DNA from 4 places in the Paenibacillus sp. FSL R7-0333 genome. Region 4 is predicted to be linked to each of the others. Evidence: riboswitches for the same ligand, from Rfam matches in the RefSeq annotation. Region 4 holds a riboswitch; each other region holds the start of a gene.

Evidence for each region. A riboswitch is a leader RNA that binds a small molecule or an ion and turns the genes downstream of it on or off. The one in region 4 is predicted to bind cyclic di-AMP.
Region 1: linked by a shared signal. The riboswitch ahead of MKY86_RS15355 (hypothetical protein) and the one ahead of MKY86_RS32395 (C40 family peptidase) in region 4 are both predicted to bind cyclic di-AMP.
Region 2: linked by a shared signal. The riboswitch ahead of MKY86_RS01125 (hypothetical protein) and the one ahead of MKY86_RS32395 (C40 family peptidase) in region 4 are both predicted to bind cyclic di-AMP.
Region 3: linked by a shared signal. The riboswitch ahead of MKY86_RS15890 (APC family permease) and the one ahead of MKY86_RS32395 (C40 family peptidase) in region 4 are both predicted to bind cyclic di-AMP.

What each region holds. Positions count from the first base shown of each region.
Region 1 covers NZ_JBBOBZ010000001.1:3,700,859-3,704,886, forward strand. Annotated here, with positions in the region: gene MKY86_RS15345 (TetR/AcrR family transcriptional regulator C-terminal domain-containing protein) at 1-78, shown strand, start outside; gene MKY86_RS15350 (3'-5' exonuclease) at 75-608, shown strand; gene MKY86_RS15355 (hypothetical protein) at 628-1,095, opposite strand; cyclic di-AMP (ydaO/yuaA leader) riboswitch at 1,301-1,464, opposite strand; gene MKY86_RS15360 (arsinothricin resistance N-acetyltransferase ArsN1 family A) at 1,811-2,305, opposite strand; gene MKY86_RS15365 (arsenite methyltransferase) at 2,327-3,133, opposite strand; gene MKY86_RS15370 (MarR family winged helix-turn-helix transcriptional regulator) at 3,187-3,636, opposite strand; gene MKY86_RS15375 (ArsR/SmtB family transcription factor) at 3,771-4,028, shown strand, end outside.
Region 2 covers NZ_JBBOBZ010000001.1:264,439-268,466, forward strand. Annotated here, with positions in the region: gene MKY86_RS01115 (family 43 glycosylhydrolase) at 1-207, shown strand, start outside; gene MKY86_RS01120 (hypothetical protein) at 322-519, shown strand; gene MKY86_RS01125 (hypothetical protein) at 1,036-1,491, opposite strand; cyclic di-AMP (ydaO/yuaA leader) riboswitch at 1,626-1,795, opposite strand; gene MKY86_RS01130 (WD40 repeat domain-containing protein) at 2,002-3,333, opposite strand; gene MKY86_RS01135 (glutaredoxin family protein) at 3,441-3,683, opposite strand; gene ytxJ (bacillithiol system redox-active protein YtxJ) at 3,680-4,006, opposite strand.
Region 3 covers NZ_JBBOBZ010000001.1:3,814,234-3,818,261, reverse strand. Annotated here, with positions in the region: gene MKY86_RS15905 (sensor histidine kinase) at 1-438, shown strand, start outside; gene MKY86_RS15900 (thioredoxin domain-containing protein) at 532-1,290, shown strand; gene MKY86_RS15895 (disulfide oxidoreductase) at 1,287-1,721, shown strand; cyclic di-AMP (ydaO/yuaA leader) riboswitch at 1,948-2,107, shown strand; gene MKY86_RS15890 (APC family permease) at 2,237-4,028, shown strand, end outside.
Region 4 covers NZ_JBBOBZ010000001.1:7,508,677-7,512,704, reverse strand. Annotated here, with positions in the region: gene MKY86_RS32405 (hypothetical protein) at 1-511, shown strand, start outside; cyclic di-AMP (ydaO/yuaA leader) riboswitch at 724-862, shown strand; gene MKY86_RS32400 (C40 family peptidase) at 920-1,348, shown strand; cyclic di-AMP (ydaO/yuaA leader) riboswitch at 1,737-1,879, shown strand; gene MKY86_RS32395 (C40 family peptidase) at 1,884-2,375, shown strand; gene MKY86_RS32390 (GNAT family N-acetyltransferase) at 2,622-3,107, shown strand; gene MKY86_RS32385 (c-type cytochrome) at 3,235-3,591, shown strand; gene MKY86_RS32380 (4a-hydroxytetrahydrobiopterin dehydratase) at 3,723-3,998, opposite strand.

The DNA.
Region 1 (4,028 bases), 3.8 Mb from region 4:
AATGACCGAACACTCCGGGCCATGCCGCAAATGTTGTATGACAAACTGAATGGTTATAGAGAAAAGGAGCAGGTATGAACTATATCATTTTTGATCTGGAAGCCACTTGTTGGGAAAATGACCGCAAAAGACAAAACGAAATTATCGAGATCGGAGCCGTAAAACTCAATGAAAGGCTCAAGACTGTGAGCGAGTTCCAAATTTTTGTCAAGCCTGCATTAAGCCCGCAGCTTTCTGATTTTTGTAAGCGGCTTACCTCCATCTCTCAGGCGGATGTGGATGCTGCAATGTATTTTCCGCAGGCAATAAGTCAATTCCAAGAGTGGATAGGCAATGAACCTCATGTCCTCTGCTCCTGGGGGTTTTATGATAAAAACCAGTTGCAGAAGGACTGTTCACTACATCAAATCGCAAGTGAATGGACGGATAACCATATCAGTCTCAAGCATCAGCACGGGAGGATGATTGGCAGGGAGCGGGGCGTAGGCATGGAGAGAGCCTTGACTATGCTTGAATTGCCGCTTGAAGGTACTCACCATAGAGGTATCGATGATGCCAAGAACATTGCGAAAATCTTCGTTAAGATTTTTGATCAACTGGAGTTTTGATAATTTAAATTGATCATGTCTATAGCAGTGAATAATAGGATACCGATTCTGCAAATAAAATGGTTGGATTCAGATGACTCTTCACCGTATTAATTGAATGGATTCTTTGCTCTGTCCTTTGATGGCGATACCGCTCCGATCCGGCTCCTACCTTCATTCGGATTTGGTCATTTTGAATGAACATACTATCGAGTGCAGTCTTGATCATGTTAAGTTGATTGGGAGCCCATTCTTGTCCGTGCATCCGGACGTATTCTGTGGCTTCTTCTGCAGTACAATGACATATCTCTTTCAGAAAAGAGCCCCATTTGATTAAATCCACCGCATTGTCACCCGCACAAAGAATGCAATTCCCATAGCTGATCTGTCCTCCGAAGGTTAACTTCAACACCCCATACCAGCATCCGTAAGGCTCTGAAATATGCAGGAAGGAAGGGCGGCAGCTAAATGCGAACAACTCGATTCGTGACAGTCTGGCGTTAATCATGAATAATGCCTCCTAGGTTGTCTATAGATTTCATATAACGCTGCAGATTATGGGTCTGCTCAGCTGTGGCTACATAGGCTGTCAGTTCAGTTTCATTCTCACATACAGCAGCATGCTCAAGCCAAACGGAATATTTGGTTTTCTGTACGATGGATAAGTGTAATGGAAAGGTTTTGCGGGATCGCAGCAAAAAAGCATGGTTAATGCAGGCTCTCTCCAGTGCTTACGAGGTTAGCTGACGGATTCGGACGGTGAGAGTCGTCCTACCAGTGAAGAGTTCAATCTTCTTTGGATTCACCCCATTTCGGCTGGTCACAGCCATTTGGTTCCCCCGCTTCCCGCCTGACGGGAATTCAGCATTTGTTAAAAGGAATCTTACGCTGAGCATCACTGTTTGTAAAATGCTGAAAGTTCTCTAGGAGACTAAATAAGACTCTATAGGATATAAAAATGAAGAAAATCCCTTGTAATCTAGCATTCATCCCCGATTTTCTGAAGTTATCGCGTATTTATTAACTTTTTAATGCAACCTAAATGGGGCTAAATGAATCTTAATGCTTCTTTAATCATGATATTAAGATCAGATATAATGTTTAAGATCCTCCTGTTTACAGGCCCGATATGCGGAGCCTCCATGAAAGTAAGATTGTAGGAATAGATCAAAAGGAGAAGTTCCTCCGTTTGCGGATGGAACTTCTCCTTTTGATCTTCATTTTTATAGTAGCTTCTCCATAATCATCACATCAATAAACGCTCCGTCCATCAATCCTTGCTTCTCAAATACACCAACCTGCCGGTAGCCCATCTTCCGGTACAAGCCTTGACCATTCTCATTAAACGGAAAGGTAAAGAGAACAATTTTATAAAAGCTATTTTCTTTTGCCGCCTTGTGTATGGACTCTAGGAGGGAGCTGCCTACACCTTGCCCACGAAAGCTTCGATCAATATATACAGAAAGGTCAGCGACGCCGTTATACGCGCAACGGTGAGAATATGGGTTCAGTGAGGCCCAGCCCACGACTGCACCTTCGCGTTCAGCAACCCAAACGCTAAAACGGCCTTGGTGATCGTTGAACCATGATTCCATATATGAGGAGTCTTTCATCTCTGTTTCAAGTGTAGCGATCCGGTCCTCGATCCCCTGATTGTAGATACGAAGAATGCTTTCAATATCCTCAGGTGTGGCCTGACGGACAGTTAATGTACTGATCATATCAACACCCCCTTAAGATTACTTTCTCGCTTTAATTACAGCAGAGACGATGTATTGGTCAACGTTCGCACCTGGAACCCAATCTTTAATGAATGTTTTAGATTCGTCCTTTGGTTCAATGCTGATATCAGTAAAGCCGCATTCCTGAAGTATGATCTCCAAATCGGCAATGGAAGAGGCGCCTGAGATACAACCCGAATATAATTCATCCAGGTCATTTTTGATCTCAGGAGGAAGCTCAGCTGTAGTTACGATATCTGATATGGCAAGACGACCGGCAGGCTGAAGAACACGATAAGCCTCACGGAATACTTGCTGTTTGTCTGGGGAGAGATTAATTACACAGTTGGAGATAATGACGTTGATCGAATGATCAGCGACAGGAAGATACTCTATTTGGCCCAATCTGAATTCAGTGTTACTGAACTTACCTTTAAGGGCATTATCTCTTGCTCGACTGATCATCTCAGGTGTCATATCCACACCTATAACATGGCCTTCATTACCTACCTGCCGGGAAGCCAGGAAACAATCAAATCCGCCGCCACTCCCAAGGTCCAAAACATATTCACCCGCCTGCAGTTCAGCAATAGCCTGCGGATTACCGCAACCAAGACCTAAATTTGCGCCTTCGGGAGCTGAAGCGAGGTCCTCACTGGAATATCCCAACTTAGCAGATATGGCACTGAAATCAGATGGGGAGTCACAGCAACTGCTGTCAGCAGAAGTTCGGCTGGATGGGGAAGTCTCAACGTTTCTTACAGCAATCTTTTGATAGCGGCCCCGTACATTTTGGCGGATTTGATCATTAGTAAGCTTGCTCATGATTATACACTCCTTAGCTGAAATAATTTGCAATATACAAGTAAAAGAGAAGGTCACCCTTTTACGGGTGCGCAGCAATTGCTGAGTTTTCCCATAGATTCGTTGAAAAGCTTAATGGACCGTAGTAATGTTTCTACTTCAAACTCACTCATGTGTGAGAAGGCCTCGTTCAGGTATTCATTCATTTGTTGATCAATAGTTGTAGCTACCATTTTACCTTCAGGAGTGAGTGACAGGTTATAAATTCTTCGATCTGAGGGATCAGATGTCTTTTTAACCAAATTCATTTTCACCAGAGATTGAACTTGTCTGCTGAAGGTTGTAATATCTGTGCCAAGTGTTTCGGCGACTTGTTGCATGGAAGGATTGTGACTCCGATCGATCTCATATAACAGATGACTTTGGGTAGCGGAAAGATTACATCCTCCTACGCTACAGCAATCCTTATTGAGTAATCCTAAACGCCGACTCATGATTTGGAGTAGTTCTCTTGGAGTTTCCATTGTTGTCACCTCTTGAACTAGTTATACTGCATTTAGTTGCAAAATGCAAATATAAATTGTGCTTAGTTGATAATTGATGATAAAGGTATTAGAATATAAGTATTGTCTTATATACGAAGAGAGGAGATTCAAAATTGGATACATTAAATGATCTTGCAGAAGATTTAAAGCTCCTTGGAGATAAAACACGTCTCACAATTCTAACTCTTTTAAAAGAGCGAGAGTGGTGTGTATGTGAATTCGTGGATCTCTTTGACATTTCTCAGCCAGCCGTTAGTCAGCATCTACGTAAATTAAAAAGCAGCGGATTGGTAAAGGAACAGAAAAGGGGGCAGTGGGTCTATTATTCTTTAAATATAGTAGATAAACCCCATGTTAAGGCCATCCTAAAT
Region 2 (4,028 bases), 7.2 Mb from region 4:
AGTATCCTTTACCGCTTCGGGGATAACGGGGATTGGCAAGTTTTTGTAGAGAATATTGATGCTCTCTATCTGTCGGATGAAGGCGTGAACGGGGAGCCGGGGGAGATTGGCGGATTTACAGGCTTGTTCAATTTCATCGGTTCCGTGGATGCTCACCAGCATGACTCCTTCGCTGATTTTGACTACTATGGAGTGAAGAATTACTAGCCAAGGACGCCATACGTTCTTCCGCCCGGGTGTGCCCGGAGCCGTGGTGAACTGGTGAAAACGCCGGAGATGGTGTACCTTAGTAGTATTAGTCTTTAGGAGTGGTGAATGGTTGTGAAGAAAAGTAGACAAACCCCCGTGCTGGTCGCGGCCTCTATCCTGCTCATTATTGTTAGCAGCCTGATCCCTTCGGATCAGTCGACTTGGTTGGGGGCGTTACAGACCCTTCTGCTGGGAGCCGGACTGCTCGGCTGCTGTATGGCTTTTTGGCGGTTTGCCAAGGGCGGCAAGGGTGGTAAGGGCAAGAGCTGAGTTCTATGTACTGAACGGCCGGTGGAGACAGGATCACTGCATGGGATGGTTGAGCTATGTAAGGTGAGCCAAGCACTGTATGAGCGCTGGCGCTGAGAGTCAAGGACTAAGTCGCGGCGGATGCTGCGGCTTTTTTTGATAGATAATGAATTTATATGTTTTGGGGTCCCCGCAAAAGTACCTGAGTCATCATCGAAGCTAAAGCCCCACTTTGTGGGGGGATTTTGCGGACTCAGCGGCCCTTATTTTGTGAAAAAGACTGATTATCTTCCCGGTGCGGACTGAGAGGACCTTAAAGGGCTGTATGGAGCGCAAAATGAGGCGGAATTGGTTAATTAAGCGCCCCTCAGTCCGCATGGCCTTCGGAATGGTCCCATTTGCTGAAATAGCGGATCTGTAGTCCGCATGGCCCGCTATCCATCTCCTTTTGTCGCATCCGTACCCTAATTCCGCCACATCCAACTCATTCCGCCGCACTCATTTCTATATCCCGCATATCCCGCGTTATCCCCCACCTCAACCCGCCGAAGGGCGGTGGACCGCAGGCAAGGCTGAATGTGCGGCTGCCATCTGTTCGCGTATTCCTCTGAGCCGGGCTTTGAGCTCGGGGACGCTGCACTCAAGGATCTGGCTGATGTCGGAAAGGGGGAGCTGGATGCCGTACCATAAGGCACTGGCAACGTGATCGTCCCAGCTCAGCGGCGCAGAAGCGCAGCGGCCGCGGTCGTGGGCGAGCACTGCGCATTGGCGGATGCACTCTCTGTAGGCAGCCGCAGCAGCGCCGTCACCTGAGAGGCTGCCCTTCAGCCATAGTGTATGGAGTGCTACGAAGGTGGCGATTGCAGCTTGTTCGGCGCGGGCGCCTTGCTCCAGCAGCAGGCAGCTAAGCGCATAGACGGGACCGCTATATTGCTGGGTGTAGGGGTTGAATCCGGCAGCGGCTGTTAGTTTGGGCGATAAGGGGTCAGGCATGTGGTCACATTCCTTCCTGAATCTATACTGTGCAGTTCATTCCAGCGCGCAAAAAACCGCAGGCAGAGGAGGACCTCTGCCTGCGGTTGTGGGTAACAGGCTTAAGACGCCTGGCACAAAAGCGTGGCGGATCAGGGCTCTCTCCTTACGCTTACGAGGTTAGCTGTCGGATTCGGACGGTGAGAGTCGCCCTACCTGCCGGAGACCTGCGCGTGGCATTCTCCTTCGGATTCACCCCAAGTCGGCCTGACGGCCGGATGGTTCCCCCGTTTTCCACATGACGGAAATTCAGCGTGCATGCATATGCTCATTTTCATGAATGCGTTCATTTGCTTTCAACACGAATCATACTCTCTTCAGAGGGGGTTTGTAAAAATGGAAAAGAGTGCTATTCGTCTTATTTTCAGCAAATGGCTGAATGGATGTGCATAGGGAAGCCAAAACACCTATATGTAGCAGATTATCTGCCATTTATCTCGCTCAAGCGCTGTTTTTTATTTTTGGCAGAGCTCACCACCAAAGCGACTCATTCTGATTCTTCCAGGCAATAATCCGCTTCATCTCACGAACGGTTCCTGTTGTAATCTCATAGTCGCTGCGTTCAGTGGCATGAAGGTCCAGGAAATGCAGCATCCCTCCATAAGTCCCCACGGCCAGTATGGTCTCATCAGGATTGACAGCTAATCCAGAAATGGTGCTTCCGGCATAATAACGCCACAGCTCCCGCCCCTCTGCATCAATGAGCCTCAAGTATCCATAGGCATCGCCAATGACAACACCGTCCTTCAGTGCCGCCGCCGCATATACCCGGGCTTCCTCGTTAACGACCGGATATTCCTGATCGGACGAGAGTTTACCTGACTCCGCATGTTCAAGGGACACAGCAAGGGTAACGCCATTATAGAAGTGGCAGGCATTGTACCACACGCTGTGCTGGTCCTTCGTAAATATAGTATAGTGCGGGTAACTGGATTCCGGATTGAATAAGTGAACCTGCCTTAAAGTTGTGTCATATAAAAGATGATCACTGCCCTGGCTGCCATAGGCAATCCATCTTCCATCCGGAGAGACGGCACCATGCGGCATGTCAATTTCAATATGCTCCATCTCATCTGCTTTATATTCTTCGAGATCAGGATGCAGCAGCTTCACCTCCCATAGCTTCTCCTGCGATTGCTGGACCAGGAATATCCCCTGGCTTGTAACAAGCAATAACGCTTGGCCCCCGTTAAAAGGAATGACTTGCTCCAAGGGTAACTCCTGATCCAGGCTGTCTATGTCCAAAACGGGGAAGTCCGGGTCCAGCGCTTGAATCGTGCCATTCAGCTCACGCCATGTGAGATCTGCTACAACTTTTCCTTGTAGAGTGCTGTTCATGGATTGCATAATGGTAATGCCTTGAGTTCCGGCGAGTGCATAGAACTGATTGTCAGGAGATGCCCCAACCAGGCTAAACTCGTCGAATACGGAAATAACATCCTTATGTACAGCCACAACTGCATTCTTCTCCCAAGGTGAGCCGGTGCTGAACACCACAGCATCATCACTTATGAAATGGATACCGCGAATCGCCTGCATCTCCTTCTGGAAGTGCCCGGAGAGCGGCCACGTTGCCGCCGGTAGTTGCTCCCGCAGCTCAGCAATCTCACCGTGCTCATTAGCTCCTCGAATCATCTTATAGATTTTGGCGGCGAGGGCGCCGCGTGTATCCTCTGCGGGTTCGTTTCCCGCTTTGTCCCAGCCTTCTGTCAGTCCCTTATGTACGAATTGATTGACGTCGCTCACATAACGTTGTCCTTCTTCACGCCATTTGGCGGCACGCTCATCCTGTAGCCACTTCAAAGGATCAATCCTCCTTGTCCAGATATATATAAATATACAATTATTTCATCGATGAATCGCAAAAAAAAGGCGCTGCTCCTGTTGAGAGGACAGCACCTTTGCGTATATTACAGAACAGCAGCATCCATAAGCTCCTGAAGCTCAGGGAGATTGAAGCCCTTGACCGCCCGGTCCCCGGATACGGTGACTGGAATGCCCATGAAGCCCAGCTTCTCCACTTCCTCCTGATAGACGGAGCTGGTCATCACATCCCGGACCTCGAAGGGAATGCCCTTGCTCTCCAGCAGCTGCTTGACCTGATTGCATTCGCCGCAGCCGGAGGTCGAATAGACAATTACGTTCGCGCTCATTGTTCCACTGCTTCCTTTATCGCTTTTTGGGTAATCTTCCAGTGTGAGGTGTTCCAGCGGACTTCGCTGTCCTCCAGCAGGAAAATCTGCGGGGATTCATGCTTGATCCCGAAATCCTCAGCAATCTGATTGGAGACAGGACGGTCTTCGATCACATGAACCACGGCTGCAGGCGTATCTGAATGCTGTGTATAGGCCTGGAACTCCTCGTTGGCCTTGGCGCTGATCGGGCAGGTGGTGCTGTGCTTGAAGAGCAGTTTTTTGCCAGGCTGCCCGATATATTGCTGTAGTTCTTCCTTAGTGTGAATTTGTTGAATAGACATTGGAGGATCACCTTCCTGGGTA
Region 3 (4,028 bases), 3.7 Mb from region 4:
AAGTTCACCGGGGACCCTGCGCGTATCCGCCAGATTCTGATCAACCTGATCGGCAATGCGGTGAAATTCACGCCATCCGGCACGGTAACAGTTAAAGTGGAGTCCTATGGCGTCAGGGAGACCGCTCAGGCGCTGCAATTCATGGTGCGCGACACCGGCATTGGCATCTCACCGGATAAGCTGCAGCTGCTCTTCCAGTCCTTCTCACAAGTGGACGGGTCGCATACCCGCAAGTACCCGGGTACGGGTCTGGGGCTTGCGATCTGCAAGAAGCTGGTGGACCTGATGCAAGGAGAGATCTGGGCAGAGCCGGCAGAAGGGGGCGGCACACAATTCTTCTTCAGAATTAAGCTGCAGTCGCAAGAGGATTCCCCGGAAGTATTTTTCGGCAAGGATACAGGGGAGGGGGAGTCAGCAGAGGAGAATGAAGCCGTATAAGACAGCGATTGCCAACAAGAGAGTTAACATTATATAATTTGAAAGTAACTATTCTTTTATCACGACAGTCCAGAGGACGGAAAGGAACTCTCTTTGAGCAAAACGAAAAAGAACCGTGTCATGGCTCCCCAAATGAGCAAGCAGGAGAAGCGCAGGGCAGAGCAGGAGCAGCAGAAGCAGAAAACGAGAATTCTGATCGTGAGTACGGTGGCCATCGTTATTATTATTTTTGTAGGCTTATTCATGCTTGCTTCCAAGGACTCTTCGCCTGCCGGCACAGACAGCACGCCGGTTGCCTTCAATTACAGTGAAATGATGCGGCTTGGCAAGGAGGATGCTCCGGTCAAAATAGTGGAATTCGGCGACTTCAAATGTCCGGCTTGCGCCCAGTTCACCGGTGTCATCAAGCCGCAGATCGTTCAGGGCTATGTAGATCAGAATAAAGCAGCCTTCTATTTCGTGAATCTGGCCTTCATCGGTAAGGATTCGAGAACGGCCTCCCTGGCAGCCCTATCGGTGTATCATCAGAACCAGGAAGCGTTCTGGAAGTACTTCGATGCGATCTATGCCAATCAGGGGAATGAAGAGGAGGAATGGGCTACGCCTGACTTCATGGTGAGTCTCGCCAAGCAGCTGGAACTGCCGGTGGATTATGATCTGCTGCGCAAGGATATTGATGACCGCACCTATGAGAAGGAGCTGGACCGGGATATTCAGCTTGGCTCCGATACGGGCGTAACGAATACGCCATCCTTGTACGTGAACGGCATCAAGGTGAAGGAGCCTTTCAATTTGGAGGCGATTGACGCCCAGATTCAGGCAGCAGCAGCGGGAGCAGGGGCCGCCCAATGACCGCCTTCTCTGCCTTCTGCCGGCGTAACTGTCTCTACTTGGCCTGGTTCGTCTGTGTGGTTGCTGTAGCGGGAAGCCTGTATCTCAGTGAGGTCCTGCATTACGAGCCCTGCAAGCTGTGCTGGTTCCAGCGGATCTTCATGTACCCGCAGCTGTTCCTGCTGGGGATCGCCACCTACCGGGCGGACAAGCGGATCATTCCTTACGTGCTTCCCCTTAGTCTGATCGGCGGGAGCATCTCTATTTATCATTATGCGGAGCAGAAAATTCCGGCGCTCAGCAAGGTGCTTCCCTGCACCATCGGCGTACCGTGCAACAAGGATTATCTGAACTGGTTCGGATTTATAACGATCCCTCTGCTTGCACTTATAGCCTTTGCCTTAATCTCCATTCTGCTCTGGACAGGACGCAAAGAGGAGCCGGCAGAGTAAGAAGCTGACGGGCAGAAGGAAGAGAAGAGAATACCCTTAATTTTAGCAAAAAATAATAGGCAAAAACCCTGTAAAATCACGTGGTAAAGGGATAATGAAAGAGAATGAAAGATCAAGACATACCGGATGATGGATTTGGTTGTTTTGAGTGCTTTTCATTCTTTTTTCATTTGTTTCCACGCTTTACGGAAGACGTGTTGTAGCTTAATATTAGTCCTTGTGAGAAGTTGAATATGCGCTGAATTTTCCGGAAGGAAAAACGGGGGAACCACACTTTGGCCAAGGCCAAAAGGGGTGAATCGGAGCAGGCTACCTGACCTGTAACCGTAGGGCTACCACAGTCCGAATCCGCCAGCTAACCTCGTAAGCCACTAGTGGGATAATGACCATGCACACTAAGGCATGCGGATCATTTCCGTATGCTTATTTTGGTGCCTGCATTTATGAAATCCACTTATGAAAACAGCGCAGGGAAAGCCCATTTCAACTTAACCAAGAGAGGAACTGTTACTACAATGGTAAGCAAGGTAAAACGACTATTGATCGGGCGTCCGATGAAGTCGAACGAACTCGATCATGAAAAGTTATCCAAGGTGAAAGCACTGGCTGTCCTGTCTTCTGATGCGCTCTCGTCTGTAGCCTACGGAACAGAACAAATTCTGATTGTACTGGTGGCCGCCGGGTTCACCGCTATCTGGTACTCCTTGCCAATTGCATTAGCCGTATTGGGCCTGCTGGCTATTCTGATTCTGTCCTACCGGCAGACGATCTTCGCTTATCCCCAAGGCGGGGGCGCGTATATTGTCGCCAAAAGCAATCTAGGGGTTCATACCGGCTTACTGGCCGGCGGCTCTCTGCTGGTGGATTACATTCTGACGGTGGCGGTAAGTGCCTCGGCGGGGACGGATGCAATCACTTCAGCTTTTCCAAGTCTGCATAATCATACTGTCCTCATAGCGGTATCTGTTATCGTGCTCTTAACAATTGTTAACCTGCGGGGAGTGACCGAATCGGCCTCCTTCATCGCTATCCCGGTCTATCTGTTCGTTGTTTCCATCTTCGTGCTCATCATCTCGGGGGTCTTCAAATATATGACCGGCGGCGCCCATGCCCATGTTCCTGAGATTGGCTCGGCGGTATCGAACGTGAGTATGTTCCTGCTGCTGAAGGCCTTCAGCTCCGGCTGTTCGGCTCTGACCGGGGTAGAAGCGGTCTCCAATGCTATTCCTAACTTCAAAGCGCCCGCGGAGAAAAATGCAGCCAAAACGCTGATGCTCATGGGCCTCATTCTCGGGGTAATGTTCACAGGTATTACGCTGCTCGCTTACTGGTACGGTATCATGCCTGATGAGAAGGCCACGGTGGTCTCACAGATTACCGAATCTACCTTCGGCCGCGGCGGACTGTACTTCTTCATTCAGGGGATTACGGCGGTTATCCTGTTCCTGGCAGCCAATACGGCGTACTCAGCCTTCCCGCTGCTGGCGTTCATGTTCGCCAAAGACAAATATCTGCCCCATGCCTTCATGGTGCGCGGCGACCGGCTGGGCTTCTCCAACGGTATTATTTTCCTCGGTGTCATGTCGGCTGTGCTGGTGGCGGCGTTTCACGGGAATACGGAAGGACTCATTCCATTATATGCAGTAGGGGTATTCATTCCGTTCACGCTGTCGCAGCTGGGCATGATGGTCCAATGGTACAGAACGAAGCCGAAAGGCTGGCAGAGCAAGTTCGCCGTCAATACGGTGGGGATGCTCACTACATTAACGATCACCCTGATTTTCATAATCACTAAATTCTCCAGCGTGTGGATGGCCTTTATCTTCCTGCCGGCTGTTATCATCGTGTTCCACCGGATTCACCGCCATTATATGAATATTGCCGATCAGCTGCGGATCTGTCCGGCTACCGATAAGCCTTGTATCAAAGGAAGCACCGTAGTCGTTCCGGTCGCCGGTGTGACTCGCGCTGTACTGCATTCGATCAGCTATGCGAAGTCATTGACCGATAATGTGGTCGCTGTATATGTGGGCTTCGATGAAGAAGAGATTCACAAGATGGAGCAGAAGTGGGAGGAGTGGAACCCCGGCGTACGCCTAATCGTCCTGCGCTCCCGCTACCGCAGCATTATCCGCCCGCTGGTGAAGTTCATCGATACAGTAGAGTGGAAGACCTCTTCAACCGATCATATTACCGTCCTGATTCCGCAATTCGTGACCAAGCACTGGTGGCAGGCGGTGCTGCATAATCAGACCAGCCTGTTCATCCGCTCTTATCTCATGAATCAGAAGGACATTGTCATCGCCA
Region 4 (4,028 bases):
CCAGGAGCGCGACGGAGCGCGGGGACTGTTCTTTTTTCCCGGAATGAGAAAATATGGGCTGCCGGTGCTGGTGTTCAGCCTCATCGAATGGGCGCTAACCCTCCTGCCGCTCTATTGGCTGCTTCCGCGTATGTACCGTCATCTGCTCAGCGGCGTTCTCGATGTCCAGCTTCTGCTGAAGCTGGTGCCTTATGTGCTGGGCTGGCTGCTCTATCTCTTCCTTGTCCGCAAGCTTCTGCTCTATATGCAATTCGGCTATACCGCCGGTACCGGCATGTTCTCCTCACTGCTGATCTGCCTGAAGATGCTGATGCCTTCGATCGGTATATCCATCGTTCTGGGGGCGGGAAGCCTGGCCGTAATTCTGCTCTGCAGCGCCTCTGCTCTGTTCTATCCCGGATTGCCGGCCCTTATGCTCCGCCAGGCAGCTCCGCTGCCCTCCACGCTGTTCGATATGTGGGGAATCGCTGCCCAATACCACCTCTGGTCCAGTAAATCATTTCCACAATAATAAGCTGCTGAAGCGGCATACTAAAGAGAGTCACAGCCCCTCTATCCGGGAGCGGGACTCTTTTTTGCTTGAACAGAGGACAAAAGCATTTGCAAAAGGGGAAATCCTCTGATACAATGATGGCTGTACCAGTAGTAACAAAGTTGTAATCTTTCAAGCAAAATATTCCGTAACTCTTGCAATTTAAGCAATACCGATAAGTCACTGTTCTGGTGCATAAAACGCCGAATTCCCTGCACCGGGAAGTGGGGGAACCATATTTTGGGTGAATTGATCTCGCTTTAAAGGGGTCATAGGGGAACCTTCTACCGAATCCTTAAGCTAACCTCGCAGGCCCTGGAAGGAGTACATCTTTTGATTAGTCAGAATTTCAAGAAAAAATGCACCGCAGCAGCGCTGGGTCTTGTGATGGTATTCACACTCGGAGCGGGCAGTGCCTTCGCAGATTCCAAAATGGATACTGTGATTTCAAAAACCATTGGAACGTCGTATAAAACCGGGGGCACAACCACCAGCGGCTTCGACTGTTCCGGATTTACCAAGTATGTGTTCAAGAATGTCGGGCTTACCTTGCCCCGTACCTCCAAAGCACAGTTCAAAGTTGGAACAAGTGTATCCAAGAGCAATCTGCGTTCCGGTGATCTCGTGTTCTTCAATACCCTGGGTAACGGAGTGTCCCATGTCGGTATTTATGTTGGAAACGGGAAGTTCGCACAGTCCTCGAGTTCACGTGGTGTAACCATCAGTTCGATGAGCCAGTCCTACTGGGCCAACCGCTACGTTGGCGCCAAACGAGTAATGAGCACAACAGCCTACCAAGCTGTCGCTTACGATTGAACCCTTGAAGCATACCCCGAATATTTCAGCCTCTAACAACTAAATGTAACTTATACGAGCCCGGGATGATTATTGCCGTAATCATTTCCGGGTTTTTCCTTTTCCTTATTCTACCTTTTACACCGAATTCGCAGCCTTGAAACAGCATTTTCTTGCAAAAATAAAGAAATTATCATATAAATTAACCCCTGCGCATAGATATGAGTCTTTCGAAAGGGCTATAACTCTAAAAAACAGCAAAAAAGATGCATTAATATGTTATAAGTGATTGCCAAGCGCCTTAGTCTTTGTTACAATTATCGCAGTGATCTTTTAGTAACATTTTTGTAATTATTGAATCGCTTTTAACAAAGGTTTTGTCATGTATTGAATGAACCGCTAATCCTAATCAACAGTCGTGCCGAGTTCCCTAATGAATTAGGGAAACGGGGGAACCACTTTGGGTGAATTGACCTCCTATTCTAAGAGGGGTCATAGGGGACCTTCAACCGAACCCTTAAGCTAACCTCGTAGGCATTGGAAGGGGTATTTACTTTTGAAGAAGAAGCTAGCAGCCGCAGTACTAAGCTTGTCCATTATCTTCACCATCGGAGCAGGAAGCGCTTTCGCGGATTCCAAAATGGATAAAGTGATCGACAAAGCCATCGGAACCAAATACGTGTCCGGCGGTACATCAACTAACGGGTTTGATTGCTCCGGATTTACAATGTATGTTTTTGATAAGATCGGCATTAACCTGCCCCATCAATCCGGCTCCCAATATCAGATGGGCACTGCCGTGTCCCGTGACGAGATGAGACCGGGCGACCTTGTATTCTTCAATACAAGCGGTAAGGGCATATCCCATGTTGGTATTTATGTTGGTGACGGCGAATTCGCCCATGCCTCTTCCTCACGTGGTGTAACCATCAGTTCGCTGAGTGACAGCTATTACGTCAACCGCTACGTTGGCGCCAAGCGAATCATGAGTACAGATGCCTACAAGACTGTAGCTTCGGATTCCCAAGACAACGATGATGTACAATAATCCTTTGTAACCTAACGCTCTCTTCCGAGATTTTTGCCGAAATCTTGGAGAAGGGCTTTTTTTGTCTATAAAATTACTTACCCCTCTCTATATTTGTAAAACACTGATTCTGCGCTTTCGGAAAATATATTTTGCCGTTTGTCAAGTTCCTGCATTTCCGTAAGGAAATTGCGTCGAAACTGGCTGTTTTTGTATATAATTAATAGAAGAAATGAATTTATGTCCCTTGGAAGGAGGCCTCCCCTAATGATTAGCTCCCCGCTAACCTTTTATGTGGTGCCTATGGAGCCGCAGCATGCCGCTGAGATCTGTGAGTGGAGCTACAAGCCTCCGTATAATATTTACGGCTGGATGTCCTGGGAGCAGATGCAGGCGCTGGGCGTGGAGTTCGGAGACCCGCAGCTGCGCAGCGAGCAATATGTGTCGGTTGTGAATGGAGAGGGGGATCTGTGCGGCTTCGCCCAGCTCTTTCCGATGGAGGGGGTAGTCCGGCTTGGAGTCGGAATGCAGCCCGATCTGTGCGGTCATGGAATGGGGCATCTGTTCATGAAGGCTATTGTGCAGGCAGCACGGTCGCGTTACCCGGAATGTGAGATCGACCTGGAGGTGCTGACCTGGAACCAGCGCGCCATCCGCGCCTACCAGAAATGCGGGTTCACTATAACGGATACCTATGAACGCCGCACTCCGACCGGCAATAAGCCTTTTTATTGCATGGTCTATGAGGAATAGCACCGGAGACAAGAGGGATTTGCAAAAAATGGATCATTTGTGTTCATTTTTTTGACACACATACTATGATAACGCTTCACCATCCGCTATAATGGAGACAGCAGCTCACATGGAGGGACGGATGCAGATGCAGAAATGGATCATGAGCGGTTTGTTTTTTGCCGCCTGTGCCTTTGCAGTAATCTTAATGTTTACCCTACCCGGTAAATCCGAGGTGGCGGAGCAGAACAAGCCGACCATGCCGGAGGTTGTGCTGGACGCTGCGGGCGCAGAAGCCACAGTGAAGGCCAATTGTATCTCCTGCCACGGAGACCAGCTTCAGGGCGGGGCGGGACCCAGCCTGCAGCAGGAAGGCGCTTCGCATGACGCAGCTCAGATCTACAGCATAGTCACCAAGGGCCGCGGACAGATGCCTCCCTTCAAAGACAGGCTGGCCCCTGAAGAGATTGCGAATGTAGCCCTATGGCTGGCCGAGAAGAAATAATCCGCAACCTGTACTCACACCTTGCTCCTCATTCTAAATGTATAATGCCCGTGACGAGGATAACGAACGATCCTTGCACGGGCATTTCTATTAATTAGATATTCCTGTTGTCTCCATAGGGGCCTTGTCCTCTAGCGGGTCTTCTCGAATGCCTCATTAAATTCATGCGCTTGGCGGAGATCAAGCTTCTCCACATCTGCAGCCAGCCGCAGAACAACCGTCTTGTAATCAATGGTGATATGCGGGTGATGGTCAAAGGCCTCCGAAATTGTCGCTACCTCATCCACAAAGGCAATTCCCTTCATATATTCACTGAACATATATTTGCGCACCAGCCTATCCCTCTCCAGCTTCCAGCCCTCAAGCTTGCCGATCTGCTCCTGCAGTTGTTCCTCAGTTAATTGCAATTCGTTTCCTCCCTTGCTAAGTTAACGGTT